3 regions of the Pseudarthrobacter sp. NIBRBAC000502772 genome follow, and region 3 is predicted to be linked to each of the others. Evidence: predicted binding sites of a transcription regulator. Region 3 holds the regulator's gene; each other region holds the start of a gene.
What was found. Region 3 encodes HrcA, which represses chaperone genes, less so after heat shock. Its sites were predicted from a motif close to TTNGCACTCGNNNNNNNCGAGTGCNAA; they were not measured.
Positions count from the first base shown of each region.

Region 1 (9,696 bases), 790 kb from region 3:
GCTGAGTACTTCGTTGGCCACTGATGCCAGTTCGCCGGTCTGGCCGTCCACCAGGGCCAGCTCCCATTCCACACCAAGAGTTGATTGCTTCGATGAAGCGAAATCAATCTTCATGCGTTCCCCTAACTGTTCAGATATCCCTGGGCACGCGCCGCATTCAAGTCTAATGCAGGGGTAGCATCGTCTTGATGGCCTTGTTCCTTTGGACCCGTGACAGTATTCACAAAACCACCCTCCTCATTGCGGCCGCTGCCGTGGCCGCACTGACTGCCTGCACGGCAGTTCCCGCCACCGCCCCCGAGACCTCCGGCCCTGCGCCCGCCTCAACCCCGGAATCAGAGCGGCCGACGACGGCACCTCTGTCCGCTTCTCCCTCACCTGACCCCGGGCTGCTGCCGCTGGGCTGGGGCCCCGAGCAGCGGGACCAGGATGTCGCCGCGGCCGCCGTGGCCGCGATGTCGGTCGAGGAGAAGGCCGGCCAGGTGCTGATGCCCGTGTACGCCGGCACGGACGCCGAAGCCCAGGCCTCCACCATTGAGCGCCTCCACCTGGCCGGGTCCATCATCATGGGCGACAACATCCCGCTCGACGCGCGCGGTCAGGCGGATCCGGCTGCCATGACTGCTGTCAACGCCCGGCTGGCCAAGGCCGCCAAGGCCGACGGCAGGCCCTGGCCCGGGCTCATCGGCGTGGACCAGGAGGGCGGGATCGTGGCACGACTGGGTGCGCCCCTGACCGAATGGCCAACGGCCCTGAGCTACGGGGCCGCCGGCAATGCGCCACTCGCCAAGGACGCCGGCCGCGCCCTGGCCGCGGAGATCGCGTCGCTGGGCTTCACCGTGGACTTCGCCCCCGATGCGGACGTGACCATCGGCCCGGCAGATCCCACCATCGGTGCCCGGTCAATGTCCGGCAACCCGGACGCAGCAGGAGCACTGGCGGTGGCGTTTTCCCAGGGCATGCAGGAGGCCGGCGTCCTTCCCGCCGTCAAGCATTTCCCCGGCCACGGCTCCGTCACCGTTGACTCGCACCAGGACCTCCCGGTGCAGCCCGCGGGCATCGCGGAACTCGAAGCCCGGGACTGGAAGCCGTTCCGGGCGGCCATCGCCACGGGTATGCCCATGGTCATGACCGGGCACATCGCCGTACCGGCCCTGGAACCCGGCGTCCCGGCGTCGTTGTCCGGCCCCACCTATGCTGCGCTGCGCGGCATGGGCTTCAAGGGTGTGGCGGTGACCGATGCCCTCAACATGGGCGCAGTCCAGCAGCAATACCCGGGCGGCTCCGCAGCAACGGCGGCGCTCGCCGCGGGCGCGGACCTGCTCCTGATGCCCACGGACGTGGGGCAGGCCCACGCAGCCATCGTTAGCGCTGTCGCGGCCGGAACACTGCCGGCGGCCCGCCTGGACGAAGCAGCTGTCCGCGTGGCCACCATGATGACCTGGCGCGGCCGCGTCACGTCGCCGCCTGCCGGGTCGGCCCCCGCCAGCGCAGCCCCCGGCAGCGGCGCCGACATCTCGGCGCGGGTCTCCGCGGCCGCCGTTACGGTGCTGTCCGGACACTGCGGCGCGCCAATCGTTGAGGGAAGCATCCGGATTGCGGGCGGATCAGCGCAGGACCGGGCGCGGTTTGAGGCTGCCGCAGCGAAGGCAGGGCTCGGCACCGGGGCGGGCCCCCTGGTCAGCCTCATCGGTTACGCCGGTCGGCCGGTTGGGGGCGACATCGCCGTGGCACTGGATGCGCCGTGGCCGCTGCAGGATTCCACTGCCCCGGTGAAGATTGCGCTCTACGGCCGCACGCCTGGCGCTTTTGACGCCCTCGTTGCCGTGCTGGCAGGCAAGGCGACTGCCCCGGGGAAGCTGCCCGCCGCCGTCGGAAGCTATCCGGCAGGCACCGGCTGCCCGTAACTTGGCCCGCAACACATCGCCGAATCGGTCAACGGCGCTTTAATAGACAGGTGCCCATTCTGAATAAAGACATGACCCTGTGTATTTCGCTGTCGGCCCGGCCCAGCAACAACGGGACGCGGTTCCACAACCACCTCTACGACCAGTTGGACTTGAACTGGATCTACAAGGCCTTCGCCCCCACCGACCTGGCCCAGGCGATCGCCGGCGTTAGGGGCCTTGGAATCCGCGGCTGCGCTGTGTCCATGCCGTACAAGGAGGACGTGATGGCCCTCGTGGATGAGCTGGATCCTTCCGCCAAGGCCATCGATTCGGTCAACACGATCGTGAACACCGACGGGCATCTCAAGGCCTACAACACGGACTACACCGCGATCGAACAGCTGCTCAAAAGCAACGCCGTGCCCACGGACTACTCGGTGCTGGTCCAGGGCGCCGGCGGCATGGCCAAGGCCACCGTCGCGGCCCTGCGGGACGCCGGCTTCACGGACGTCACCGTCATCGCCCGGAACGAAGAAACCGGCCGGGCGCTCGCAGAGCAGTACGGGTTCCAGTGGCGGGCAACGCTCGACGGCGGGACCGCGGACCTGATCATCAACGTCACCCCCATCGGTATGGCTGGCGGCCCGGAAGTGGACTCGCTGTCCTTCCCGGAAGATGCCATCGCGGCAGCCAAAGTGGTGTTCGACGTCGTGGCGCTCCCTGCGGAGACGCCGCTGATCAAGGCGGCCCGCGCCGCCGGGAAACAGGTGATCACGGGCGCCGAGGTGGCCACCATCCAGGCGCTCGAGCAGTTTGTGCTCTACACCGGTGTCCGGCCCACCGACGAGCAGGTCCGGGCCGCCGAGGACTTCATGCGCGCCCAGTAAGGCCGGGTCTCAGGACGGTTCGCTGCCTCAGGCAGGTTCCACCGAGATGGCCACCCGGTCTTCCCCAATGCGGGTCAGGACCAGGGTGGCTGTTTTTTGTCCTGTCTTCTTCCCGGCCACCTTGCTTCCGGCGAACAGCTGCTTGCGCAGTTCCTCCGGGGTTACCGACGTGCCGCGCTTTTTGATGTCCAGTACCGTGATGGCGTTCTCCTTCACCCAGGCCTTGAGCGCCTTGACGTTGTACGGCATCACTTCCAGGACCTTGTAGGAGCGTGCGAACGGCGTGTCCACCAGCTCCGGGGCGCAGATGTAGGCGATGTGCTCGTCCAGCAGGTGCCCGCCCAGTTGAAGCGCGACGTCCGCCACCAGGCCGGCGCGGATCACCGCTCCATCGGGCTCATACAGGTAGCCCGCTGCCGGACCCACCGGCGCGGCGGGACCGCCGTCGAAATCTTCGGCGCTGGTCAGCTCGGCGGCTCCCTGCGGGCCGAGCAGCAGCGCCGCGCGGCGGATTCCGGGCCGGCGCACGGAGTTGAACCACAGGGCCACCTCGGTGACGTCGCCGCCCACCGATACCCACTGCGCCTCGCAGCCGGCGGGAACTGACTCGTGCGGCATGCCGGGGCCCATTTTGACGCCAACGGCGCGCCCGGTGGCGGCGAGCGATTCCACAAAGGACAGCGGCGGCGAAAAGGCCTCAGGATCCCAGATCCTCTTGGTACCCGAGGTGGAGGTGACCCGGCGTGCGGGATCCAGCCAGACGCCGTCGACCCCGTCCAACGGGACGGTGGTGGCGTCAGAGTGCACCACGGTGGCGTTGGGGAAGGGGATCAGGTTGACCGTGGCGCAGGCGGCGGTGGTTTCGTCCATTTCCACGGCCGTGACCGTGATGTCCATCGATGCCAGGGCCAGGGAGTCCGCGGCAAGGCCGCAGCCGAGGTCGGCCACGTGGCGGACACCGGCCTGCGCAAAGCGCTCGGCATGCCGGGCGGCAACCGTGAGACGCGTGGCCTGTTCCAGCCCGGCCTGCGTGAAGAGCATGCTCCGGGCGAACTCGCCGAACTTCAGCTCGGCTTTAGTGCGCAGCCGGGACTGGGTGAGGACGGCGGAGACCAGTGCGGGGGAGTGCCCGGCCTTGCGGAGAGCCGCGTTGAGCTCGAAGGACTTGTCCTCGCGGTACGGGCCCAGGGACGCCAGGAGCTCCCAGCCTTCGCTCGTGAGCAGTGGGGCGATCTGGTCCTGCGGTGCTTGAGCCATGGGTTCAAGCCTAGTGGAGGTAGCCCGGCGGCCAGTTCCCGCTAGGGTTGAAGGCATGGAAGACAGCGCAGGCACCCAGCCGTCCGGACTACCCCAAGCAAGCAAGCCGGACCTGGTGAAGTTTGCCCGCCCCGCGCTGATTGCAGGATCCGCGGTGGCCGTGGTCTGCGTCGCGCTGCTGGTAATCATCCTCTTCCTGGACACGTTCAACGCCACGGTCTACTCCGTGGGCGGCAAAAACATCCAGGACGCCACGGACGAGGCACAGGAGATCCGCAGCCTCTACGCCGGGGCGCGCATAGGCGGCATCATCCTGCTGGTGGTCTCGCTGTTGGCTGCCGTGGGCGGCGCCGTGGTGCTGTACCTGCGGCGGGGCACCGTTGAGGAAGGGGACGACGGCGACGAGGACGTCGATCTCGAGGACCTCACCGGCCGGTAACAGCTGTTCGCCGGCGACATAATTCTGGCACTCGCCTTGACCGAGTGCTAACCAATACATAGAGTCATCATTAGCACTCTCCCTAGGAGGGTGCTAACACATGAAGAGCTGCCAGCCAGGCTGCTGCCGGCACCGCGACGACGGTTTGCCAGCCACGGCGAAGCAGCTCAACTGTCCATGAATTTGCTGACGTAGAAGGAGAGGTCCGAGTGTCGGTCTCTATTAAGCCTCTTGAGGATCGTATTGTTGTCCGCCCGCTCGAAGCCGAGCAGACCACGGCTTCCGGCCTGGTTATCCCGGACTCCGCACAGGAGAAGCCGCAGGAAGGCGAAGTTGTTGCAGTAGGCCCCGGCCGCTTTGACGATAACGGCAACCGCGTTCCGATCGATGTTGCCGTTGGCGACGTTGTTATCTACTCCAAGTACGGCGGAACTGAAGTCAAGACCGGTGGCACCGAGTACCTCGTGCTCTCCGCCCGCGACGTTCTGGCGATCGTCGTAAAGTAACTCTTTGGATCCCCGTGCTGCTGTTCCGTCCCTGACTGAACAACAGTGCGGGGTTCTGTCTTTGAAAGGACAAAACCATGGCAAAGCAGCTTGCGTTTAACGACGCTGCACGCCGGTCGCTTGAAGCCGGCATCGATAAGCTCGCCAACACTGTCAAGGTGACGCTCGGCCCCCGCGGCCGCAACGTTGTCCTCGACAAAAAGTGGGGGGCACCCACCATCACCAATGACGGCGTCACCATCGCCCGCGAAATTGAGCTTGATGACCCCTACGAGAACCTTGGCGCGCAGCTGGCCAAGGAAGTAGCCACGAAGACCAACGATGTTGCCGGCGACGGCACCACCACGGCCACCGTGCTCGCCCAGGCCCTGGTCAAGGAAGGCCTGCGCAACGTTGCGGCTGGCGCCGCTCCGGGCCAGATCAAGCGTGGCATCGAGGTTTCGGTAGAAGCCATTGCAGCCCGCCTGCTCGAGAACGCACGCCCGGTTGAAGGCACGCAGGTTGCCAGCGTGGCAGCAATCTCGGCCCAGAGTGACGAAATCGGCGAGCTCCTCGCCGAGGCATTCGGCAAGGTCGGCAAGGATGGTGTGATCACCATCGAGGAGTCCTCCACCACGCAGACCGAGCTGGTCCTCACCGAAGGCATGCAGTTCGACAAGGGCTACCTGTCCCCGTACTTCGTGACCGACTCCGAACGCCAGGAAGCCGTCCTCGAAGACGCCCTTATCCTGATCAACCAGGGCAAGATCTCCTCCGTGCAGGACTTCCTGCCGCTGCTGGAGAAGGCGCTGCAGAGCTCCAAGCCGCTCTTCATCATTGCCGAAGACGTTGAGGGCGAGGCCCTGTCCACACTGATCGTCAACCGCATCCGCGGCACGCTGAACGTTGTTGCCGTCAAGGCTCCGGGCTTCGGCGACCGCCGCAAGGCCATGCTGCAGGACATCGCCACCCTCACCGGTGCGCAGGTCATCTCCGCGGAACTGGGCCTCAGCCTGGATTCGGTTGGCCTTGAGGTGCTGGGTACCGCCCGCCGCATCACGGTCACCAAGGACAACACCACCATCGTTGACGGCGCCGGTTCCGCAGAAGACGTCGCAGCCCGGGTTTCCCAGCTGCGCGCCGAGCTGACCCGCACCGACTCCGACTGGGACCGCGAAAAGCTCCAGGAGCGCCTGGCCAAGCTGGCCGGCGGCATCGGTGTCATCAAGGTCGGCGCAGCCACCGAAGTTGAGCTGAAGGAAAAGAAGCACCGCATCGAAGATGCAGTGTCCTCCACCCGCGCCGCCCTCGAAGAGGGCATCGTGGCCGGTGGCGGTTCCGCGCTGATCCACGCACTGAAGGCCCTCGACGAGGACCCTGCAGTCAAGGCACTCGAAGGCGACGCCGCCGCTGCCGTGGGCATCGTCCGCCGCGCGCTGGTCCAGCCGCTTCGCTGGATCGCCCAGAACGCCGGATTCGACGGCTACGTTGTCACCGCCAAGGTTGCCGAGCTCGAAACCAACAACGGCTTCAACGCCAAGACGGGCGAGTACGAGGACCTGATCGCCGCCGGTGTCATCGACCCGGTCAAGGTCACCCGTGCAGCCCTGCGCAACGCGGCATCCATCGCTGCGCTGGTTCTCACCACCGAGACCCTCGTAGTGGAGAAGCCCGCAAACGAAGACGAGCACGCCGGCCACAGCCACTAGGCTGCAGTCTCTGCACAAAGAACCGGTCCAGCTTCGGCTGGGCCGGTTTTTGTGCTTTTCGGCCAGCTCGTGCCGTTCCCGCCCTACGCGCCAGGCATGTCCTGCGTTTCAACACCGCCCGCACGCTCGTAGACCAGCGACACCGCCCCCTTCGGGAAGGTGCGCGCCGGCTCGGTGAGGCGGAAGGAGGCGGGGATAGTCCCGGCGTCGAAGAGGCGCTTGCCTTGCCCGAGGGTGATCGGATAGAGCCAGAGGTGGAGGCGGTCGATCACGTCTGCCGCGAGTAATGAACGGATGAGGACGCCGCTGCCGAACATGTGTACCTGGTCGTACTCCTGGCGGAGCCGCCCCGCGGCCGCGGCATCCGGCAGCACCGTGGTGCCCGCCCAGCTCGGAGCGGTCAGTGTGCTGGAGACAACGAACTTGGGCGCCCGGTTGAGCGTGCCGCCGATGTCGTCGGACTGGTGGGGCCAGTAGGCCGCGAAGATGTCATAGGTCTTCCGGCCGAGGAGCAGGGCGTCGATGCGGCCGACCTCGGCGCCAATGGCCGCGTCGGCTTCGTCGTCGGACACCGGCATCTGCCAGCCACCGAAGGCGAAACTGCCCTCGGTGTCCTCCTTGCTACCGCCGGGCGCCTGGTAGACGCCGTCGAGAGTGATGAACAGGTTCGCGACGATGATGCCCACGCGTCCATTCTGGAACGGCGTCCCGGTGCTGTCCAGCGTTCTTCACTGTCCGGCGTCGGCGGGCGTGGCAGACTGATGCCATGCTGCTAGACGAGCTCGTGAAAACCACGGATGCCGTCGCGTCGACCCGCTCCCGACTCGCGAAGATCGACGCACTGGCCGATCTGCTGCGCCGGCTCGAGCCCGTGGACATCGCGGCGGCCGTCGGCCTGCTCATCGCCAGGCCGCGACAGGGCCGTGTTGGGATCGGCTGGCGCGGCATGACAGCAGCCATGGGGAAGCCGGCCGCCGAACCGAACCTGACTGTCGCCGACCTCGACGCTGCGTTGGATCGGCTGCTCGTCACCGCAGGCGCAGGATCAGCCGCGGAGCGCGCCGCGACCCTCCGGTTGCTCACGGCGGCAGCCACCGAGCGCGAGCAGGCTTTCATCGCCGGCGTGCTGCTCGGTGAACTGCGTACCGGTGCGCTTGAGGGGGTGCTGACGGATGCCGTTGCCCGCGCCGCCGATCGGCCCGTCGACGCCGTACGCCGCGCGGCGATGCTCTCCGGCGATCTCGGCGGGACCGCCCTGCTTGCGATCACGGGAACGGCGGCCGAGCTTGACGCTGTCGGCCTCGTCATCGGCCGTCCCGTGCAGCCCATGCTCGCCGCGACCGCGGCCAGTGCCAGCGCGGCGCTGGAGGCCACGGGGGAGGCATCCGTGGAATACAAGCTCGACGGCGCGCGCATCCAGGTGCACCGCGTCGGCAACGATGTGCGCATCTACACCCGCACCCTGGCCGAGGTGACCCACCGGCTGCCCGAGGTGGTGCAAGTTGTGCGAGGGCTGCCGGTGCGCGATGTAATCCTCGACGGCGAGACCCTCGCCCTCGACGAGGACGGCGGGCCGAGACCGTTCCAGGAGACCATGTCGCGGTTTGGGGCGGATGCGGCGCGCGCTACCGTGCTGCATCCGTGGTTCTTCGACGTGCTGCACATCGACGGGCGCGACCTGCTCGACGAACCGCTGGCGACGCGCATCGGCGTGCTCGAGCGGATCGCCCCCGAGTACCGGATACCGGGAGAGATCACGGCGGATGCGGCCGTTGCTGAGCGGGTCTCGCGCGATGCGCTGGCCGCGGGCCATGAGGGTGTGGTGGTGAAGGCGGTCGGATCGGCCTACGTGGCCGGCCGGCGTGGTTCCAACTGGATCAAGGTAAAGCCGGTGCTCACCTACGACCTGGTGGTGCTCGCGTGCGAGTGGGGGTCAGGACGGCGGACCGGGTTCCTGTCGAACCTGCACCTGGGAGCCCTCGACCCGGCCGGCGAGTTCGGCGAACCCGGCGGCTACGTGATGGTGGGCAAGACTTTCAAAGGCATTACCGATGTGCTGCTGCGCTGGCAGACCGAGAGGTTTCAGGAGCTGGAGGTGCGGAGAACGGCGGGCACCGTCTGGGTCGAGCCCGTCACCGTTGTGGAGATCGCGATCGACGGCGTGCAGCAGTCCTCGCGCTATCCCGGCGGAATCGCCCTTCGGTTCGCACGCGTCAAGCGCTACCGCGACGACAAGACGGCGGCGGAGGCAGACACCATTCAGACGCTGCGCGCGCTGCTGCGTCCGTAGCCGGAGGACGAGGAATCCTTCCGGCCGGCCGCATTCGACGCGCCGGAGGTTACACCGGGATCAGGGCCGCGAGGCACCTGCCGCCCTCCCTGTTGTGCCGGGAATGCCGCGGGCGTACCGTGGCGCTTAATACGAACCCGTCCGGTGGTTGTCAGGGGCCAGGCAGGCCGGCCGCGGGCGGACTGGATCCGGAAGGAGGCCAGATGTCGGCTGGGACGGTCCTTGAGCTGGGCCGGTCAGCGTTCCGCGAGCAGCGCTGGACCGATGCCTACGAGAACTTCCGTAATGCCGACCAGCGCGGCGGACTGGCGGCAACGGACTTGGAGCTGCTGGCGACCGCAGAAATCCTCGCGGGCAACACCACCGCCGGCCTCGATTCCCTGACCCGCGCCCACGAGGAATTCCTGGGGGTGGGCGATGTCGCGGGCGCTGCCCGGTGTGCCGCTTGGCTGGGCATGCAGCTGATGAACGTGGGCGAGGAGTCCCAGGCCGGCGGCTGGTTCGCCCGCGGCCAGAGGCTGGTCGAAGAACTCAGTGAGCCAAACGCAGTGCAAGGCCTCCTGCTCGTCCCGCTGGGCCTGGGGAAGCTCTACGGCGGTGACCCCGCAGGTGCCCTGCAGGTCTTCTCCCAGGTTGCGGACTTTGGCCAACGGTTCCAGGACAGGGACGTTGCCGCGCTGGGCCTCCTGGGCTCGGGCCAGGCGACGCTGATGCTGGGGCGTGCAGAAGAGGGCCTCAGG
Region 1 covers NZ_CP041188.1:3,836,865-3,846,560, reverse strand. The annotation lists gene NIBR502772_RS17775 (glutamate--cysteine ligase) at 1-114, opposite strand, end outside; gene NIBR502772_RS17765 (glycoside hydrolase family 3 N-terminal domain-containing protein) at 456-1,907, shown strand; gene NIBR502772_RS17760 (shikimate 5-dehydrogenase) at 1,979-2,776, shown strand; gene NIBR502772_RS17755 (class I SAM-dependent methyltransferase) at 2,804-4,033, opposite strand; gene NIBR502772_RS17750 (hypothetical protein) at 4,089-4,472, shown strand; gene groES (co-chaperone GroES) at 4,682-4,978, shown strand; gene groL (chaperonin GroEL) at 5,056-6,666, shown strand; gene NIBR502772_RS17735 (dihydrofolate reductase family protein) at 6,750-7,352, opposite strand; gene NIBR502772_RS17730 (ATP-dependent DNA ligase) at 7,433-8,956, shown strand; gene NIBR502772_RS17725 (response regulator transcription factor) at 9,160-9,696, shown strand, end outside.
Region 1: a site for HrcA is predicted at 4,497-4,523, ahead of groES (co-chaperone GroES). Genes of this name have one in related genera too.

Region 2 (9,696 bases), 760 kb from region 3:
TAGCCGAAATCTTGCGGCGTTCGGGAAACGACGTGGACGTAAGCCAGGCCCTCGTCGGTTCCCATCCTATCGAGGTGTTGCGGTCGGTCGAGGAAGTCCAGTAGTCCGGCGCGGGTAGGCGAGGCAGCTGCGAGGCTGGCGCCGACAACCACGGCGACCATCGCCATCGGAACCAAGCCGCTCGTGTCCCCGCTCACGACGATCAGCACCATCGCGGCGATGAAGCTCGATCCCATCAGCAATGGAGAAGACCAGTGCCGGTAGGGTCAAGAACAACCCCTTCTTGTTCCCGCGCAGGGCGAGCACCCCGATGATAATCCTGCCCGGCAGGACCACGGACAGGTCGATGACATGGATGGGGTTCATTGTCAGCCCAGCTATTTCCAGGCTCGACGGTGCCTGCCCCGAAAGGGTAGCTGGAACTAGTTCGCTCAACCACAACAGGGCGAAGAGCCTGCCGGTGACGATCAGGACCCACCCGGCGAAAACGCGGGCCCAGAGCTGCGTCGCTCTAAGGGAGCCAGCGCGCATCCTAATCGCACTCACGAGCCTACCGAGCACGCCCAGCTAGTCCGTGCAGAGGGTTCCCTGTGATCGCGCGCGCGAGTGGATGCCGCGCCCGGCGCCTCTCGTTGAGGTTCGCCGGTGTTAGTCTCTTGCCATGCGCGCAAAATTCACGCTTCGGTGGATCGTCGCGGTGACGATCGGCGAGGCGACGGGGTTCGCCGTCACTGCGGGCGCGGGGATCCTCACGATCGTCATGGGGATCGGGGCCCCGTGGAGCCTGATCCTCGTGGTGGCAGCCGGTGCGATCGAGGGTGCGGCCCTGGCGACCGGACAGTATCTCGCGATGGAACAGAACCGACCGCGAAGGGGCTTGTGGCTCGGCGCGACGGCAGTCGCGGCATCCGTTGCCTGGCTGCTCGGCATGCTGCCGAACACGATCGGGCTCCGCATCGATTCCTTCGGTACCATCGCGTTGCTGGTTGTCGGGGCGCTCGTGCTTCTCGGCAGCATCCCGTTCGCCCAGTGGCTGGCCATGCGACGGCCGGGCACGTTCCGCTGGGTGCCGATCAACATGGGCGCCTGGCTCGTGGCGATCCTGTGGACGGCTGCGCCGTCGCCCTTCATCGACGAGGGGAGCCCGATCCCGCTCGTCGCAGCACTCTACGTCCTCGCTGGCTTCCTCATGGCTGTCACGATCGCTGCGCTGACGGCCCCCATGGCCAGGTCGTTTTTCGGCCGATAGCCGCGCTCGTGTGCCCGCGGTCGAAGAGCCCCCATCGCGAAGCCCGCAACCGCGGTCCAGAACGCCGCCGAAGCGCGCCGGAGGAGCAGGAGCACAAAAGCGAGCAGCCGGGTTCCCCCGACCACGACGAGGTGGATGATACGGCGATTCCCGTAGCGACAGAGTGCTGCGGCGTCCGGACTGTCGCTCGTGGCATGTCAGGCCGGGGATCTCACGGCTATTGTCGTAACATGCACCCCGTGACGCAAAGGCTTGCCCCGGTCGACGAGGCGAACCTGGTGCTCGATCACGTCGGCCAGGTCAACGTGTTCCTCGTCGCCGGTCTGCTCGCGCCGGGCGGTTTCCTGGCTCCGGATGGCACCACGGATATGGCCGAGCTGCGGGCGGCTCTCCGCGAGCGGATCGCGGCGCTGCCGGCGCTGTGCAGAAGAGCTGTCCTGGTGGGTCGTCGACACCACTGGATCGACACCGCGCCCGACCTCGAGCACCACATCCGCCTCGTGGAGCCCGTCGATGGTCTTGCGGGTCTCGAGCACAAATGCGCCGAGCTCATGAGTCAGCCGCTCGGGTTGGATCGTCCGCTGTGGGAGATCCTGGTGGTGCCGAGTGCGACGGCGGGAGAGCTCGGAGTCGTGCTGCGCATCCATCATGCGGTCGCCGACGGGATGGCGGCGGTGGCGATCGTGCAGCAGCTCTTCGATGCGGGGGAGCCGCGGGAGGCACCGGCGATGGCACGCCGTGTGCGGGTGCTGACGGAGGCGCCGAGTCGAACGCTGTGGCAGACCGTGCGTCGGTTGCGTGTCGGTCTGCACCGCATCCGCAAGACATTGCGGGGTCGTGACATCGGCGCCACGGTGCTGCTGGGTGAACGCAGCGCGCACCGCGGGGTCGTCTTTCTGCGTACCGACATCGAGGCGCTCGAGACAGCGGTGCGCACGCAGGGTGCCACGGTGAACGATGCCCTGCTCGCTGCTGCGGCGTCCGGCTTCCGAGCCGCCCTGACGGCAGCCGGTGAGCCGATTCCCGCCCGGCTGATGGTATCGGTGCCGGTGGCGCTGCGGCGACGCGGGACCGCGGGGAACCAAGTGGGGGTCATGCTCGTGGGGCTGCCGCTCCGCGAGCCCGACCCCGGTGAGCGCTTGCGGCTCATCGCCGCGCAGACCCGCGAGGAGAAGGCCCGGGCGAGGGACCAGGGCACGCTCGAGTTCATGCGCGGCCCGATCGGCGCGCGCATCCTGGACCGCGTTGCTCGGCGGCAGCATCTCGTCGCCGGGATCGTCACCAACGTGCCGGGCCCCGAAGGCGCTTTCCGCCTCGCGGGGGCTCCGGTCGTCTCGCTCTGGCCGGTTGGGGTGCTCGCCGGCAACGTACGGTTCGGTGTCGCGGCTGTCTCGTACACCGGCAACCTGTTCTGCGGCATCCACTTCGACGCGACGAATGTGCCGGGCGCCGCGTTCGCGCGCGCCATGGGCGAGGAGATGGCGCGCCTCGGTGCGTGAGCCTCAGTGGTGGGATAGGAGTCTCGCGAGCTCCGCTCCCCAGCGTCGCGCGCGTTCCAGTTCCCCGTCGGCGACCGGCCCTGCATAACCGTGCACGCCGAACGTCTCGGGCTTCGCGACCGGCCGGAATCCCAGCCCGACAAGCCGTTTCATCGCCTTCTTCGCCGCCGACCCCGGGAGCCGAGGACTGACGACCCGCGTATCGAACGTCGCCACGGGAACTGCGCGACCCGGCGAGGTGTGCGCTTCGATCCACTCGCGGATGCCTCGTGCCGGGACGTGCTCGGCACCCTGTTGCTTCGCCGACTCGCGTGTCGACCCGGTCGACATGGAGAACGCGTGGGTCGGTCCGCCGACCACGAGAAGATCAACGTCGGAGTCCAGCGCGCTCGGCGCCGACGCCGCGTCCACTACGTCAGTGCGTTCGCCACCGATTCCGGCGGCGATCTCACGCGCGAGCTGCTCCGTGTTTCCCCAGAGCGATTCGAAGACTACTACTGCACGCATGATGCTCCTCCCTCTCCTTTGCCGACAGTGTAGTGCCGCCCACGCCACGGCGCACCCCGAAAGGCGCGTTCCACAGAGTCCGGTATGGTCACGACCAGACAATGCCACATCGCGAAACGGAGAGATCGGAAGAGATGCCAGCCCGTCGTCGCCGGTCTGGAACGACATCGACGAGATCGAGGACAAGCTGTTCGGCGCCGGCCCGGACGTGGCCCGCGCATCAGGACATCGATCTTCGAGCAGAACCGGCAACTATCACCATTTCCGGAAGTGTAGTCATGGAAAAGGGCCGCGGCGCCTACCGGCAAGACCGTCCGAAGACCAGAGCCGGCTTCTCCACCATGAAGGTGCCTCCATTTGCCGCGCAAACCCTCCGACGCAGGCATGCAGCCGAGCAGCCCAGGCCCGAAGACATGTTGTTCCCGTCCTCCACAGGAACCGTTCGCAGCCCACATAACTTCCGCAGGCAATGGCGGGACTCCCGCGCTGGATCCCCTATGAATGGGTAACCCTGCATGTCTTCGGTAAATCCGTTGCCACTCTCATCGACAAGGAATACAGTTCCACACAAGCTGCCGCCCAGTTGAGTCATTCCGGAACCGCAGTCACGGAGAAGCATTAGATCGCAACGGCAACCGAATCGCCGGATCTCACTGAGGCACTCCAAGAGTCTGGCAAAGAGCCACCGCCTCATCCGGAACGAAAGTCCGTGTGAACGCTGGAACTCTTCCCAAAGCGTGTGGTTTCCGTGTGGTTGGCCCGAAAACTGGCAAGAGAAAAGCCCTCCAACCCAACGTTTCCGCAGGTCAGAAGGCTTTTGCAGTGGAGCTAAGGAGATTCGAACTCCTGACCTCTTCGATGCGAACGAAGCGCTCTACCAACTGAGCTATAGCCCCGGAACAGTCCGTGTCCCCGGGAAGGAACGGCGGTACCGGTGACCTTAGGCTACAAATTTTCGTCCCGCATTGCGAATTGACACTCCGCGCCCGGACTAATGGGCGGTTGGGTCTGCTCCGGGCGAACCCGGTCGGGTATCAGGCGCGGCGGCGCTGCAGGACGTCGTCGAGGTTGCTTAGGGCGCTCTGCGCCTTGGTGAGGGGCTTGGCGGCGGGCGCGCCGGGCGTGGTTGCGGGAGCGCCCTGCTTCAGGGACGGTTTACCGACGGCTTTGGGTGCCTCGGGAAGGTCAAGCGGCTGGGGCGCCGGACGCTCGGCCTTGGCGGCCTCAACGTACACCGGCTTTGGCACGTCCACCGGTTCCCAGGTTGTGACGGCCGGCGCCAGCGAAGCGGCGGCGGCGCTGGCATCTCCGGCGGCTACCGCAACAGCCAGTGCGGCTTCCCGGAGCTCCATCGCGGTAAGGGGCTTTGGCTTCGGCTTGGCCTGGTGGGCCTCGGCATCAAAGAGACGGTTTTCCGGCCGGGCGGCGGGACGCACTGCGGTGTCTGCGGCCGCCGCTCCCTGACGCCGGGCGGGGGCGCTCATCGCTGAGCGGAAAGCTGCGTTCACTTTGGCTTTGCGGTCACGCACAGCCAGGAAACGCAGCAGGAAGACGGCTGCAATGGTGGTGGCAAGGCCCGTGACCGGCGGCAGCGCGCTGCCGATTCCGAACGGCAGGAGAACACCCGAAACAAACGCGGTCAGCAACGCCAGGACACCAACGAGGGCGATCCCTGTCCTGCCATAGCGGATCCGGAACGCGCCGCGCGTCGTCGCGTTGCCGGACGTTTCCGTGGCGGTTTCGGGGCTCTTCCTGATCTCCATGGCTTTCTCCTGCTGGGCGGCGATGTTCAATACCGTCCCGGCTCTCGGGTCCGATGATTCAATGGCTGGTACTTCCGCCAGGAAGTCACCAGCGGCCTGGGCCTGGTGCCGGCGGTTCCGCAGAACGTAGGGCGCAACCCATACGATCCAGAGCACAACGGCAACCACAAGGATCACTGAGCTGCTTAGGGGGAAGTCCACAATCAAAACCGTATGAGCATTAGGGCAGCCGCCCCCGCATTAGCAACGGTGTGTCGCCGGCAACGTGGCAATTCACTGGATTTATGACCGTGGAAGTGCCCATGCAGGGTTCAGGTCCGGCGGGTCAGGACCGGGACGCGAGCCATGGGGCGAGCAGCCCCTCCGGGACCTCGTCAGCGGTCAGCGCGAAGGTCCTGTGGTCCGCCCACTCCCCGTTGATGTGAAGGAAGCGCGGACGGTAGCCTTCGTCACGGAATCCCAGCTTCTCAACCACGCGCAGGCTGGGGCCATTCTCGGGCCGGATGTTGATCTCCATGCGGTGCAGGCCGAGGGTCTGGAAGCAATGGTCTGTAGCCATGGCCACCGCCGTGGGTGCGATGCCGTGACCCGCGCGCGCCTGGTCAACCCAGTACCCCAGCGTGGCCATCATGGCCGAACCCCACACAATCGAGGACACGGTCAGCTGGCCAACAATGACCGGGGCAGCCAACCTGGGTGTGCGCTCAGTGATGAGGAACGGCAGGGCCGTCCCCTGGGCGGCCTGGATTTTCAAGGACCGCACCATCTGCCGGTAGTCAGGCAGCGCACCGCCTGGTGCCGGGTTGGATGCTTCCCAGGGCGCCAGCCACTCGCTGTTGCGCCCACGGACCTCGGTCCATTCCTTCTTGTCCCGGTACCGGATGGGGCGCAGGATCAGGTCGCCGCATTCGAGTGTCACGGGCCAGATGGATCCGGGGCGCACGGCAGTTATTTAGCGAGGCCGGCCGCGAAGCCCGGCAGCCACTCCCGCAGCCCGGGGCCAAGGTCGTCGCTGTCGATGGCGAGCTGGACGCAGGCCTTGAGGTAGCTGAGCTTGTCACCGGTGTCGTAGCGGCGGCCGCGGAAGACCACGCCGTAAACCCCGTAGCCATCACCATCGCCGGCTGCCAGCTCCTGCAGGGCATCGGTCAGCTGGATTTCCCCGCCCCGGCCCGGGCCGGTGTGCTCGAGCACGTCAAAAACTGCCGGGTGGAGCACGTAGCGGCCAATGACTGCCAGGTTTGAGGGCGCCTCATCCACGCTGGGCTTTTCGACGAGCTTGTTGATCCTGACGTAGCCTTCACCGTCGATCTCCTGCACATCGGCGCAACCATAGGCACTGATCTGGGAGGGTTCCACCTCGATGAGGGCCACCACGGATCCGCCGGTCTTGGACTGGACTTCGATCATGGTGCTGAGGAGTTCGTCCCGGGCATCGATCAGGTCATCGCCGAGGAGGACGGCAAACGGTTCGTTGCCGACGTGCTGCTTTGCACGCAGTACCGCGTGGCCCAGGCCGTTGGGGTCACCCTGGCGGACGTAGTGGATGTCACCGAGGTTGCTGGCTGCCTGGATGGACTCAAGTTTGGCCAGGTCGCCCTTGGCTTCCAGCGTGTCCTCCAACGAAGGAACCCTGTCGAAGTGGTCCTCCAGGGCACGCTTATTGCGTCCCGTGATCATCAGGATGTCGTTAAGGCCAACGTTGACAGCCTCTTCAACCACGTACTGGATGGCAGGCTTGTCCACCACCGGGAGCATTTCCTTGGGCATGGCTTTTGTGGCCGGCAGGAACCTGGTGCCGAGGCCGGCAGCTGGAATAACGGCCTTGCGTACTGTCTGCTGAGTGGTAGTCACTGGACTAATCTAACGGAGGGGCTGACCATTCAGTAATTGGTGGTGGCTCCTGAGCCAGCGCGGCGCAGACGCTGCAACGGCCACCCGAACGGCAACGAAGGAGCGGCATGCCCCAAGGCAGCAGTGAAGCCAAGGCGGACATCCGCGCACAGCATCGTGCGCGCCGCGCCGCGACGGACCCCACGCAACGCGACGCAGTAGGCGCCGCCCTGGCGGTCCACGGCACTGCTTGGGCTGAACAGCTCACCGGTGGGACGCCGTCGACCTTTTGCGCCTATCTGGGCGTGGCCCCGGAGCCGCCCACGCTGCCCCTGATCATCGAACTCCACCGGCATGGCCACAGGGTCCTGCTCCCTGTCTGCGAGCCCGGCCGCCGGCTGAGCTGGACCTACTGGACTCCCGGCGTCGAGTTTGTCCGCAGCCGCTACGCCCCCGTGCTGGAACCGGCCGGACCGCGCCATGGCCTCGGCATCATGGCCTCCGTTGCTGCACTCTTCGTCCCCGCTACGGCCGTGGACAAGGACGGCAACCGCATAGGCCAGGGCGGCGGCTACTACGACGTCCTGTTGGGCTCCCTCGCCGGGAACGGCCTTGAGATCCCGTTTGCGGCCATCGTCTTCGATTCCGAACTGCTCCCGGCCGGAAGCATTCCCGCCGAAGACTTTGACCGGAGGGTTCCGGCCGCGCTCACGCCCTCAGGTTTGATCCGGCTGCCGGACCCGGCCTGACGGAAGGCTGCCTACCGGGGGTGATAGAATTGGCACTCAGGCCCTACGACTGCTAATGGACGGTTTCCGCTCAGCGCAGCACAGGACCTCTCGTTTGCCCCCGAGGAGGATCACCAGTGCCCACTTATGCTTACGCCTGCAAGGATTGCGGCCACGCCTTCGACGTTTTCCAGTCGTTTACCGACAGCACCCTGACTTCATGCCCGGAGTGCCAGGGCGCCTTGCGCAAGAAGTTCAACAGCGTGGGCGTGGTCTTCAAGGGCTCCGGTTTCTACCGGACCGACTCCCGGGATGCCAAGGGAAGCACCGTTTCGGCTGCCCCCTCCGCCCCCGCGGCCGCACCGGCGCCGGCACCTGCCACGGTTGCCGCTGCCGCCAGCTGACCTCCCGCCAAAAAAGACGTACGACGTCGGCAGCACGGTTTTCCACATAGCCACCTTTGCTTCTGTCGGGCTCGGTTGCCGGAACGTAGCGTGGTTCCCATGCCCGCTACCCTCTTTCGTTCCAGCCGTGGATCCGCCCCGCCGGGACGCCCTGCCCGCCGTCCGCTCCCGTCAGCACGACCCCGGGGCGCGGGTGGCCACAGGCTGTTGTCCTGGCTGGGCCGGAACCGGCGCCTCGCAATAGCGCTCCTGCTCTGCCTTGCTGCCGGGATCACGGTCCATCAGCTCACTCCCCCGCCCGCCGATACGGTCTCGGTGTTGGCGGCGGCGCGGGATCTCCCCGCAGGCACGGCCTTGACAGCCACGGACCTGACGGCCACGAAAATCCCGCCGGGGATGCTCACTGCCGGGTCCATGTCCGACACCGGTGACGCCGCGGGAAAGCAACTGGCAGCCCCATTGCGGAAGGGCCAACTGGTGACAGACTCCCTGCTGCTGGGTCCCGGCCTCCTGACCGGAACGCCACCGGGCTCCGCAGCCGTGCCCTTGAGGATGGCCGATCCCTCCTCCATCCAGCTCGTATCGCCCGGGCAACTGGTCAACGTGGTGCTGACCGGGGCGAACGGCTACGACCAGCATTCCCCCTCGGAGGTGCTGGCTTCATCCGTTCCCGTCCTGTGGACGTCAGGACAAGGCGGCAAGACGGGTCAGTGGTTGGGCACCGGCGAGACCGACGGGCTGATCGTCGTGGCAGCAGCCCCGGAGCAGGCTGCCCGGCTGGCGGGAGCCTCCACTCAGGGCAAGCTGTTTTTCGTCCTGGTGGGACCCGAGGGCGGGGCCGGGTGACGCCGCTGCAGCCTGGAGGTCAGCCCCAGTGCGGCGGCTTGTTTTCCTTCAGCCATGCGTCGTGATCGTTGTCGGGGCCATCGCCCCAGCGCTTCGGGTCATCCTCCGCAGCCTTGTTGGGCAGGATGCCAGCTGTCCCAGGCAGCTGGCGCTCCGGCACAGCCGCGTTCCCGTTTCGTGCGTCGTCCGCCTGGTCGTTACCGTGTGTATCTGCCTGGTCGGCGTTCCGTGGGGTCACAACAACCGCCTCCTCACTGGCCAGGCGTCCGGCCTGGTCGTCGTTCCTGTCGTTTCCTTCGCTCGCAAGCGCGAGCGGGTCCACGTCCTCGTCAAAGAATCCGCCCGAAGCCGCGCCCCGTCCGGGCGGCAGAATATTCTCAAGGCCCAGGTAACCCGCGATCCGGTCCGCGCAGGCGGACGGGTCCGTGAAGACTTCGATGGTCCACAGCGGCATGTACCGCCAGCCCATCCGTTCCAGCAGCTGCGGACGGAGCCGGCTCCGCTCACGGACACTCATGATGCGGTATTGCTCCGTGCCATCCGATTCGATGGCCACCGGCCGCGGAATCTCGGCGTCGTCCTGCCCCATGGTGCTGAGCGGGTCTGCTGCGGCCACCACGTCAATCACGCCGTCGTACTGGTGCCAGACGCGGGCACCGCGGGCACGCAGCCGGTCACCAAGATCGGCGACGAGGGGATCGGCCCCAAGCGCCTGCTCACTGGCGGCGGCACGCGAGGCCGGAGTTCCGAGATCGGTCTTTCCCGCAATCTCACGGTTCAGGAGCTCGTAGAAGTCCACCGCGCCGTAGGACAGCCGCGTGTGATCGAGGTCTTCGGGCTGGAAACACGTCAGGACGTGGAGTGAAC
Region 2 covers NZ_CP041188.1:3,806,453-3,816,148, forward strand. The annotation lists gene NIBR502772_RS17605 (hypothetical protein) at 1-242, opposite strand, end outside; gene NIBR502772_RS17610 (hypothetical protein) at 662-1,249, shown strand; gene NIBR502772_RS17615 (wax ester/triacylglycerol synthase domain-containing protein) at 1,489-2,748, shown strand; gene NIBR502772_RS17620 (flavodoxin family protein) at 2,752-3,255, opposite strand; tRNA gene NIBR502772_RS17625 (tRNA-Ala) at 4,079-4,151, opposite strand; gene NIBR502772_RS17630 (hypothetical protein) at 4,290-5,195, opposite strand; gene NIBR502772_RS17635 (GNAT family N-acetyltransferase) at 5,344-5,961, opposite strand; gene galU (UTP--glucose-1-phosphate uridylyltransferase GalU) at 5,967-6,872, opposite strand; gene NIBR502772_RS17645 (5-formyltetrahydrofolate cyclo-ligase) at 6,980-7,600, shown strand; gene NIBR502772_RS17650 (FmdB family zinc ribbon protein) at 7,717-7,983, shown strand; gene cpaB (Flp pilus assembly protein CpaB) at 8,083-8,829, shown strand; gene NIBR502772_RS17660 (AAA family ATPase) at 8,849-9,696, opposite strand, start outside.
Region 2: a site for HrcA is predicted at 7,630-7,656, ahead of NIBR502772_RS17650 (FmdB family zinc ribbon protein). Genes of this name have one in related genera too.

Region 3 (9,455 bases):
GCCGATGGTCTTCTCCGGCCTGTACCCGCTGGACGGCACGGACTACCCGGTGCTCCGCGATGCGCTGGAGAAGCTGATGCTCAACGACGCCGCCCTGGTGTACGAGCCCGAAACGTCGGCCGCGCTCGGCTTCGGCTTCCGCGTCGGCTTCCTCGGCCTGCTCCACCTTGAAATCACCAGGGAGCGGCTCGAACGCGAATACAATCTTGACCTGATCTCCACCGCCCCCAACGTGGAGTATGAAGTGACGCTGGAGGACAAGAAGGTGGTCCATGTGACCAACCCCAGCGAATACCCTTCCGGCAAGATCGCAGAGGTCCGCGAGCCGATGGTGGCTGCCACCATCTTGGCGCCGAATGAGTTTGTGGGCGCCATCATGGAGCTCTGCCAGAGCCGCCGCGGTGTTATAGGCGGCATGGACTACCTGTCCGAGGACAGGGTCGAAATCCGCTACCGGCTGCCGCTCGCTGAGATCGTGTTCGATTTCTTTGACATCCTCAAATCCAAGACCCGGGGCTACGGTTCGCTGGACTGGAAAGCCGACGGCGAGCAGGTGGCCGACCTGGTCAAGGTGGACATCATGCTCCAGGGCGAACAGGTGGATGCCTTCTCCGCCATCACGCACCGCGAGAAGGCCTATGCCTACGGTGTGATGATGACCGGCAAACTGCGCGAGCTCATTCCCCGCCAGCAGTTCGAAGTGCCCATCCAGGCTGCCATCGGCTCCAGGATCATCGCCAGGGAAAGCATCCGCGCCATCCGCAAGGACGTTTTGGCCAAGTGCTACGGCGGCGACATTTCCCGGAAGCGCAAGCTGCTGGAGAAGCAGAAGGAAGGCAAAAAGCGCATGAAGATGGTGGGCCGCGTTGAGGTCCCCCAGGAAGCCTTCATCGCTGCGCTGACCACCGACGAGTCCAAGGACAAGGCCAAGAAGTAGTGATGACAGTGGCCGGCAACACCGGAGGCCCCTGCAATGCCTAGCATTCTTCCACTCGGCGACCCCGCGCCGTCGGACGGTCTGCTGCCCGCCCAGGCAGTGGCCGGTTCCGCGGACCGGGCTTTCGGGCTGTACGTGCACATCCCGTTCTGCGCTGTTCGTTGCGGATACTGCGACTTCAACACCTACACGGCCACCGAACTGGGCGGCGGAGCGTCACAGGACGCGTACGCCACCACGGCCGTGTCCGAAGTCGACTTTGCCGCCACAGTCCTGCGGCACTCGAGTCTCCCGGACCGTCCGCTGAGCACAGTCTTCTTCGGCGGCGGCACTCCCACGCTGCTCCCGGCGGAAGACCTCGCACGGATCCTGACGGCCGCCGTCGGGCACTGGGGCCTGGAACCCGGCGCCGAAGTGACCACCGAAGCAAACCCGGACTCGGTCACCCCGGCATCCCTTCAGGTTCTGGCCGATGCCGGCTTCACCCGGGTTTCCTTCGGCATGCAGTCTGCCGTTCCCCATGTCCTGAAGGTCCTGGACCGCACGCACACGCCCAGCCGCGTGCCGCAGGTGGTGCAGTGGGCGCGCGATGCCGGACTGGCCGTGAGCCTGGACCTGATCTACGGGACACCGGGGGAGTCCCTGGAGGACTGGCGGTTCTCCCTGGAGACGGCCCTCTCCTACCAGCCTGACCACATCAGTGCCTACGCGCTGATCGTGGAAGACGGCACCAAGCTGGCAGCCCAGATCCGCCGTGGTGAAGTCCCGGGAATCGACGACGACGACCACGCCGACAAATACGAACTCGCCGACCAGCTGATCGGCGCTGCAGGCCTCAGCTGGTACGAGGTCAGCAACTGGTCCCGGACGCCGGAGCAGGCATGCCGGCACAACCTCGCGTACTGGCGCGGGGACGACTGGTGGGGCATCGGGCCTGGTGCACATTCACACGTGGGCGGGGTGCGGTGGTGGAACGTCAAGCACCCCACGGCCTACGCCGGACGGCTCGCTCAGGGCCTGTCACCGGCGGCCGGGCGGGAAACGCTCGACGCCGAAACCCGCGACGTGGAGCGCGTGATGCTTGAGGCCCGGCTCGTGTCGGGACTGGCCACGTCAACGCTGGGCGAGCACGGCCGTCACGCCATGGCCGGGCTCATTGCCGACGGCCTGGTGGAGCCGCCGGCTGCCTTCCACGGCACGCTGGTACTGACCCTGAAGGGCCGCCTGCTGGCCGACGCCGTGGTCCGCAGGATCCTGCCGGACTGAGGGTGCGGGTGGGGACTACTTGATCCAGCGCAGGTTGTACTGGTAACGGTGGGGCTGGCCCTTGTTGACATGGATACCTGCGGCCACGGAGAAGCAGGTCAGGGCAATCCAGATCAGGGTGGCGATGACGGCGAAGATGTTTCCGATCACCGGAATGAACACCAGGAGATTGGCCACCAGCGCCGCGATGGTGGGCGGCAGGCTGAAGTTCAGCGCTTCCTTGGATTCCTGGGCGGTGAACGGCCCGCGCTCACGGAAAATCAGGTAGATCAGCAGTGACGGAACGCAGCCGAGGATCCCGCCGAAGTGTGCCAGCGTGGCCCACTGGCGGTCTTCGCTGGCCGTCAGGGGCAGCGCATTAGCCGGAACGCCCTGGTACTCGGAACGGCCCTGGCCGCCGTGGTCGTCCCGGTGCTCGCGTGCGTTTTGTGCCACGGTTTTCTTCCTTCGAAAGTGCAATGGTGCTGGGTTGGAGAATGCCGGACTGAAGCAACTGCAGCCTCCGCAGTACCAAGAATACTGGTTCAGCCACCAAATGCCGCCGCCAAGACCTGGATCCGGTGTCAGGGCACCGTCAGAAAGTCGATGACTTCCTCCACTCTCCCGAGCAGTGACGCTTCCAGGTCCGCGTAACTGCGGACAGCGCCCAGCAGCTTTTGCCAGCCAAGCCCGATGTCTTCCTTGGTGGAGTGCGGCCAGCCGAACGCTGCCAGGATGCCGGTCTTCCAGTCCTGCCCGCGGGGCACCACCGGCCACTGTTCGATGCCCAGGACAGCAGGCCGGATGGCCTGCCACACGTCAACGTAAGGGTGCCCGACGATCAGGACGTTCCCGGCCGCACCGGGGGAGGCCATCACGGCAGCCGCGATGCGCCACTCCTTCGAGTCGGGCACCAGGTGGTCCACCAGGACCCCCAGCCGCCGTCCCGGACCGGGACCGAATGCGGCCACCGCCCCCGCCAGGTCATCAATGCCATGCAAAGGCTCGACGACGATGCCCTCTACGCGGAGATCGTCACCCCAGACTTTTTCCACGAGTTCGGCGTCGTGTTTTCCCTCCACCCAGATTCTGCTGGCTTTGGCCACCTGGGCACGCTGGCCGGCAACGCGGACCGAGCCGGACGCCGTCCGGCCGGCGGCCACGGGGGCGGCCTGCCGGGGCGCCGGGGGAACGAGCCGGATGGGCTGACCCTCCAGGAGGAACCCGAAGCCCAGCCGGAAGGACCGGGACTTGCCGCGCCGGTCTTCGAGGGCCACTACATGCATGCCGCCGGACTTCTCCACCCGGGTCACCGCTCCCACCCAGCCGGACTGGGCGTCTTCAAGAACCATGCCGCGTTCCACGGGAACCTCAGGCAGTTCGCTCTTGACGGGCGCGGTGATCTCCTGCGGACCCCAGTTCTGGTACTGCATGGATTGATTCCGCCTTGCCGCTAGATCCTGGCCCGGAATTTCGCCCGGAGCGGTACCAATGCTAACAACGGGGTGACTCATATTAGACTGTTAGCACTTGGGCATGTCGAGTGCTAACCCTGCAGTGACCACGGATGGAGGTGGAGTATGAGCGAGCCGCGCAAACTCGAAGTACTGCGCGCCATCGTGGAGGACTATGTGCACTCCCGCGAGCCAGTAGGTTCAAAAGCGCTCGTGGAACGCCACCACCTCGGCGTGTCCAGTGCCACCATCCGCAACGACATGGCGGCCTTGGAAGACGACGGCCTGATCACGGCCCCGCACACCAGCGCCGGACGGATCCCCACAGACAAAGGCTATCGGCTGTTTGTGGACCAGATTTCAGCGGTAAAGCCGCTTTCCCACGCGGAACGGCGTGCCATCCAGTCGCTGCTGGAGGGCGCCGACGATCTGGACGACGTCCTGGACAGGACCGTCAGGATGCTGTCGCAGCTGACCAACCAGGTCGCCGTGGTGCAGTATCCGCATCTGAGCCGCGCCACCATCCGCCACATCGAATTCGTCCTGCTCGCGCCCCGGCAGGTCCTGGTGGTCCTCATCGCCACCACCGGCAAGGTCGAACAGCGCGTGATCGACATCGGCCAGGACCTCGGCGACGACGCTATCGCCGCGCTGCGGACACACTTCCTCGGATCACTCGCGGGCATCTCGCTGAGCCGGCTGACCCCCTCGCTGCCCGGAGTCGTTTCGTCCGTCAGCCCAGGCCAGCGCGCGGCGGCCCAGGCCCTGGCCCACGGGCTGGAAACGCTCGCCCACAGCAGTCGCGAGGAACGCATGGTCATGGCCGGAACGGCGAACCTCGCCCGCTCCAATGTGGATTTTCCGCTCAGTATCGGACCGGTCCTGGAAGCGCTCGAGGAGCAGGTTGTCCTGCTGCGCCTCCTGAGCGACATGGCGCAGGATCCGAGGGGCGTGGCAGTCAGCATCGGGCGTGAAAACCCGTACGACGGACTAGCGGAAGCCTCCGTGGTGGCCACGGGCTACGGACCAGACAGCACTGCCAAGATCGGTGTGCTCGGCCCTACCCGGATGGACTACCCCACCACCATGGCCGCCGTCAGGGCAGTAGCCCGTTACCTTTCAAGAATTCTGGGTCCGTAACAGCATCACGGTCCAGGCACGAAGAGCAGTGCCGGCAGCACGCCTGCCGTCAGTACAACAAGGAAGAGATACGAACTTTGAGCAGCCACTACGACGTCCTCGGAGTCTCGCCGGAAGCCACCGGGGAAGAGATCAAGAAGGCCTACCGCAAGCTGGCCCGAACTCTCCACCCGGACGTAAACCCCGGGGACGATGCATCGGACCGCTTCAAGGCCGTGACCCATGCCTACGAGGTACTTTCGGACCCGCAAAAGCGCCGGATCTATGACACCACCGGCAATGAGAACGGCACCGACAACGGGTTCGGCGGCGGTGGATACTCCGGCCAGGGCTTCGCGTTCCAGGACATCTTCGACACGTTCTTCGGGGCCGGCGGCACCTCCGGCCCCGCTTCCCGGGTCCGCCGCGGCCAGGACGCGCTGATCAGTGTACGGATCGAACTCCGCGATGCCGTGTTCGGCGTCAACCGGAAACTCGAAGTGGACACAGCCGTCACCTGCCCCACCTGCAACGGGTCATGCTGCCGCGACGGCAGCCACCCTGTGCGCTGTGATATCTGCGGCGGCAGCGGCCAGGTCCAGCGCGCGGTGCGCTCCATCCTGGGCCAGGTCATGACGGCGGCCCCCTGTGGCAGTTGCGAAGGCTTCGGGACGGTCATCAAGGACCCCTGCAACGAATGCAGCGGCCAGGGCCGCATCCGCAGCCGGCGGTCGCTCACCATCAAGGTGCCGGCCGGTGTTGCCACGGGCACCCGGATCCAGCTCTCCGGGCAGGGCGAAGCAGGCCCGGCCGGCGGACCGTCCGGGGACCTGTACGTGGAACTCCGGGTCAACAACGACGCCACGTACGCACGCGACGGTGACGACCTGCACGCAACGCTGCACATCCCGATGACTGCCGCCGCCCTAGGCACCGAGCTGTCACTGGAAACCTTTGACGGGCTGCAGGAAATCGACGTCAAGGCAGGGACGCAGTCAGGGGAGATCATCACGCTCCGTGGACTCGGCGTGACGCACCTGCGCGGTTACGGCCGCGGGGACCTGATGGTCCATCTGCAGGTGGAGACGCCGGCCAAGCTGGATGCCGCGCAGGAGGATCTCCTGCGGCAGCTGGCGAAGCTCCGGGGCGAGCAGTTCACGGAAGGCAAACTGGCTGCCAGCGGCGGCGTCTTTGCCAAGCTGCGGGACCGGTTCGGTAACCTGTAGCGGTGAGCAATCCCGTTTTCTTCAGCGGTGCCGGGTCGCTGGACGGTCTGGTGCCCGGTGCCCGTTTTGTCCTTCAAGGGCCGGAGGCACGCCACGCCGTGACCGTAAAACGGCTATCTCCCGGAGAGGCGGTGGACATTGCCGATGGCGCCGGAAGGCGGCTGACGGGAACTGTTGTGTCGGCGTCGCCCGCGGAGCTCACCGTGGAATGCTCCGCCCTCGTTGTGGAGGACCGGCCCGACATCCGGCTTGTGCTGGTGCAGGCCCTGGCCAAGGGGGACCGCGATGAACTGGCCGTGGAAACGGCAACCGAACTCGGGATTGATGCCGTAGTTCCCTGGCAGTCCGAGCGATCAATTGTCCGCTGGAAGGGTGAGCGCGCGGCCAAGGCCCACGCAAAATGGCAGTCCGTGGTCACTGCCGCCGCCAAGCAGGCACGCCGCGCCTGGATCCCCGAGGTGCGCGCCGCCGTCGAAACGCCAGGCCTTGCGGCGGCCGTGGCGGCAGCGGATCTGGCCGTAATCCTGCACGAAGACGCGGTCCGGCCGCTCCGGTCTGTCCTGGAATCATGGCAGGGCACCCAGGCTGACGGCGGACCCCGGGAAATTCTGCTCATCGTTGGTCCGGAGGGCGGAATCAGTCCCCGCGAAGTCACCCGGCTTTGCGACGCCGGCGCCGTGACGGCGCTCTTGGGACACCACGTCCTGAGGTCATCCACGGCCGGACCGGCAGCGGTTGTTCTGGCGAGTGATGTACTGGGACGCTGGACAGCACCGGTATCCTGAGGCCGACTGCTGCGCGGGCTGTTACCGGACGTTGAAGTTCCGCGTATCCACATTCAGCTCCTGGCTGGTGCCGGCCGCATCCACCTGCGAAACGCGGAGCTCGTAACTCCCCGAGGACAGGCTAAGGGCAAGGGTAAAGACTCCGGACTGGGCGGCTTCGGCAGCTGCAGTGGTCTCCCCGGTCAGGTAGGGCGCCTTGTTCCCGTTCGCTTCGGCCCGCAGGATCTGCCAGCGGAGTTTACCGCCCGGAACCGTGCTGCGGCCCGTGATCTTGACGCTTCCGCCGGCCAAATCAGTCCCTTCCTGCGGATCGATGATCCACACGGGCGCCACCATTCCGGCGGCTCGGGACATGGGGTCGCCAAGCTGGACGTGGTCGAAGGCAACGTAATCGGTGTGGCTATCCACCAGGATCCTGACCTGGATCTGCTGGCCGGAATCGATCAGGCCGGAACTCGCGGCCGCTGCCGTAGCGGTAAAGACCAGCTGCTGAATGGCGCGGCCGGCCATGTCGGCGTCGAGATTGCTGTTAAAGGCATCCTCCGAGACGTCGACGGTAATGACGTTCTTGCCGGAGATGGACGAGGCGAGTTTTTCGGGATCCTGCCAGGGCGTGAAGAAATCCGGGTCCAGCGGCTTCTCGGACATCATGGCCCGCAGGGCGCGGGTCACTGGATTCTCCTGCTCCGGCACGTCCCGGAACTCCCGGTATAGGAACACGTTGCTGTTGCTTCGGCCAATCCAGTAGACCGGGGCCTTATTCGAGGACTGTGTGGTTTCCAGGGGCGCGCTGGTGGAAGGTGCCCCCGGGGAGCCGGTGGCGGCAGCACTGGAGTTTGCCGTCAGGTTGGGCTCAGGGCTGGGGTCCGCGATACAACCGCTGAGAAGGAGGAATGCTGGCAGCAGGCCCAGGAAACGTTGCGGACGAAAACGCGGCGCGACGCGCCTGGCACTGAGGGGGGTCGCTGTTTCCGGCACTCTCGTGGCCTGTCCTTTCCGGCTGTGAAATGGCGAGGCCTGGGCCCCGTGAGCCGGTCCCCGGACGGCTGTGATTTCCAGCATCGCATAGCCAGCTCCGCCAAAAGGACCGAATCCGGGCTGCCGGCCCAACTGCAACGGGAACGATATGAGCCCGATATGAAGTTGATACCTAATGACGCCAACCGTCCCGCAGTATGCCGGTGACGGGCACCCTCGCCGGGGACCGCCTGACGCTGCCGGGAGGTGCCTCCTGGCGTAAGATGGAAGGACTCCGCTGGCTCCTGCATGCTCGGCAACAGCCCCCACGCAGCAGCCGGCGCACTTAATTTTTCGAACTGGAGGGGACCACGGGCCTGCGGGCCAGCACCATGACTGAATCAGCGAACGGAAAGCGCCGGCTCAATACTGACCGCGCCGCCGGAGAATTCCCCCATTCACTTCCCGGTGTCCGGACGGAGGTGGTTCTCTTTGACAACTCCGATCAGATGGTCCAATCGCTCGGCAGCCATGACGAGGCCCTGCGTTACATCGAAGAGCAGTTCCCGTCCGTTAACTTCCACGTCCGCGGAAACGAACTGTCCCTCAGCGGCCCTGCCAACGAAGTTCCCCGCATCATGCGGCTGCTGCATGAAGTGCGCGGCCTCGTGGCCCGTGGCACAGTCATCAGCCCCGCGGTGTTGCACCAGCTCGTCGCCTTGCTCCGCAGCCAGTCATTGCAGAACCCTGTGGACGTCCTCACCCATGACATCCTCTCCAGCAGGGGGAAGACCATACGGCCCAAGACGCTGAACCAGAAGAACTACGTGGACGCGATTGATGCGAACACGGTGATCTTCGGGATTGGCCCTGCAGGCACGGGTAAGACGTACCTCGCGATGGCCAAGGCCGTCCAGGCGCTGCAGCAGAAAGAAGTCAGCCGTATTATCCTGACCCGGCCCGCAGTCGAGGCCGGCGAGCGGCTGGGGTTCCTGCCGGGTACCCTGAGCGACAAGATCGATCCCTATCTGCGCCCGCTGTACGACGCGCTGCACGACATGATGGACCCCGAGTCCATCCCGCGCCTGATGGCCGCCGGGACCATCGAAGTGGCGCCGCTGGCTTACATGCGAGGACGCACGCTCAACGACGCCTTCATCATCCTGGACGAAGCGCAGAACACCACACCTGAACAGATGAAGATGTTCCTCACGCGTTTGGGTTTCGGGTCCAAAATGGTGGTCACCGGAGACGTCACCCAGGTGGACCTGCCCTTCGGCACACGCTCGGGGCTGCGGATCGTGGAGGAGATCCTGCAGGGGATCGAGGACGTAAACTTCACCCTCCTGGACGACACGGACGTGGTCCGCCACCGGCTTGTGGGCGACATCGTGCGTGCCTACAGTCTCTGGGACGATGTCCAGCGGAACAAAGTAAAACACTCGGTAAGCCGGGTAAAGCGGGGGGAAAGCGCGTGAGCATTGAAGTAAACAACGAATCCGGCATCCAGGTTGATGAAGCGGAGCTCGTAGCGCTGTCCCGGTACGTTTTTGAGCAGCTGTACATCCACCCGCAGGCTGAACTCTCCATTCTCCTGGTGGATGAACCCGCCATGGAAAAGCTCCACATCGAGCTTATGGACGAGCCGGGATCCACCGATGTGCTCTCGGTCCCCATGGACGAGCTGACCCCCGGCACGCCGGACCGGCCCACTCCCCAGGGGATGCTGGGT
Region 3 covers NZ_CP041188.1:3,043,487-3,052,941, reverse strand. The annotation lists gene lepA (translation elongation factor 4) at 1-937, shown strand, start outside; gene hemW (radical SAM family heme chaperone HemW) at 974-2,203, shown strand; gene NIBR502772_RS14025 (DUF4870 domain-containing protein) at 2,219-2,638, opposite strand; gene NIBR502772_RS14020 (DUF3097 domain-containing protein) at 2,767-3,615, opposite strand; gene hrcA (heat-inducible transcriptional repressor HrcA) at 3,763-4,776, shown strand; gene dnaJ (molecular chaperone DnaJ) at 4,854-5,981, shown strand; gene NIBR502772_RS14005 (16S rRNA (uracil(1498)-N(3))-methyltransferase) at 5,984-6,766, shown strand; gene NIBR502772_RS14000 (GerMN domain-containing protein) at 6,788-7,744, opposite strand; gene NIBR502772_RS13995 (PhoH family protein) at 8,116-9,201, shown strand; gene ybeY (rRNA maturation RNase YbeY) at 9,198-9,455, shown strand, end outside.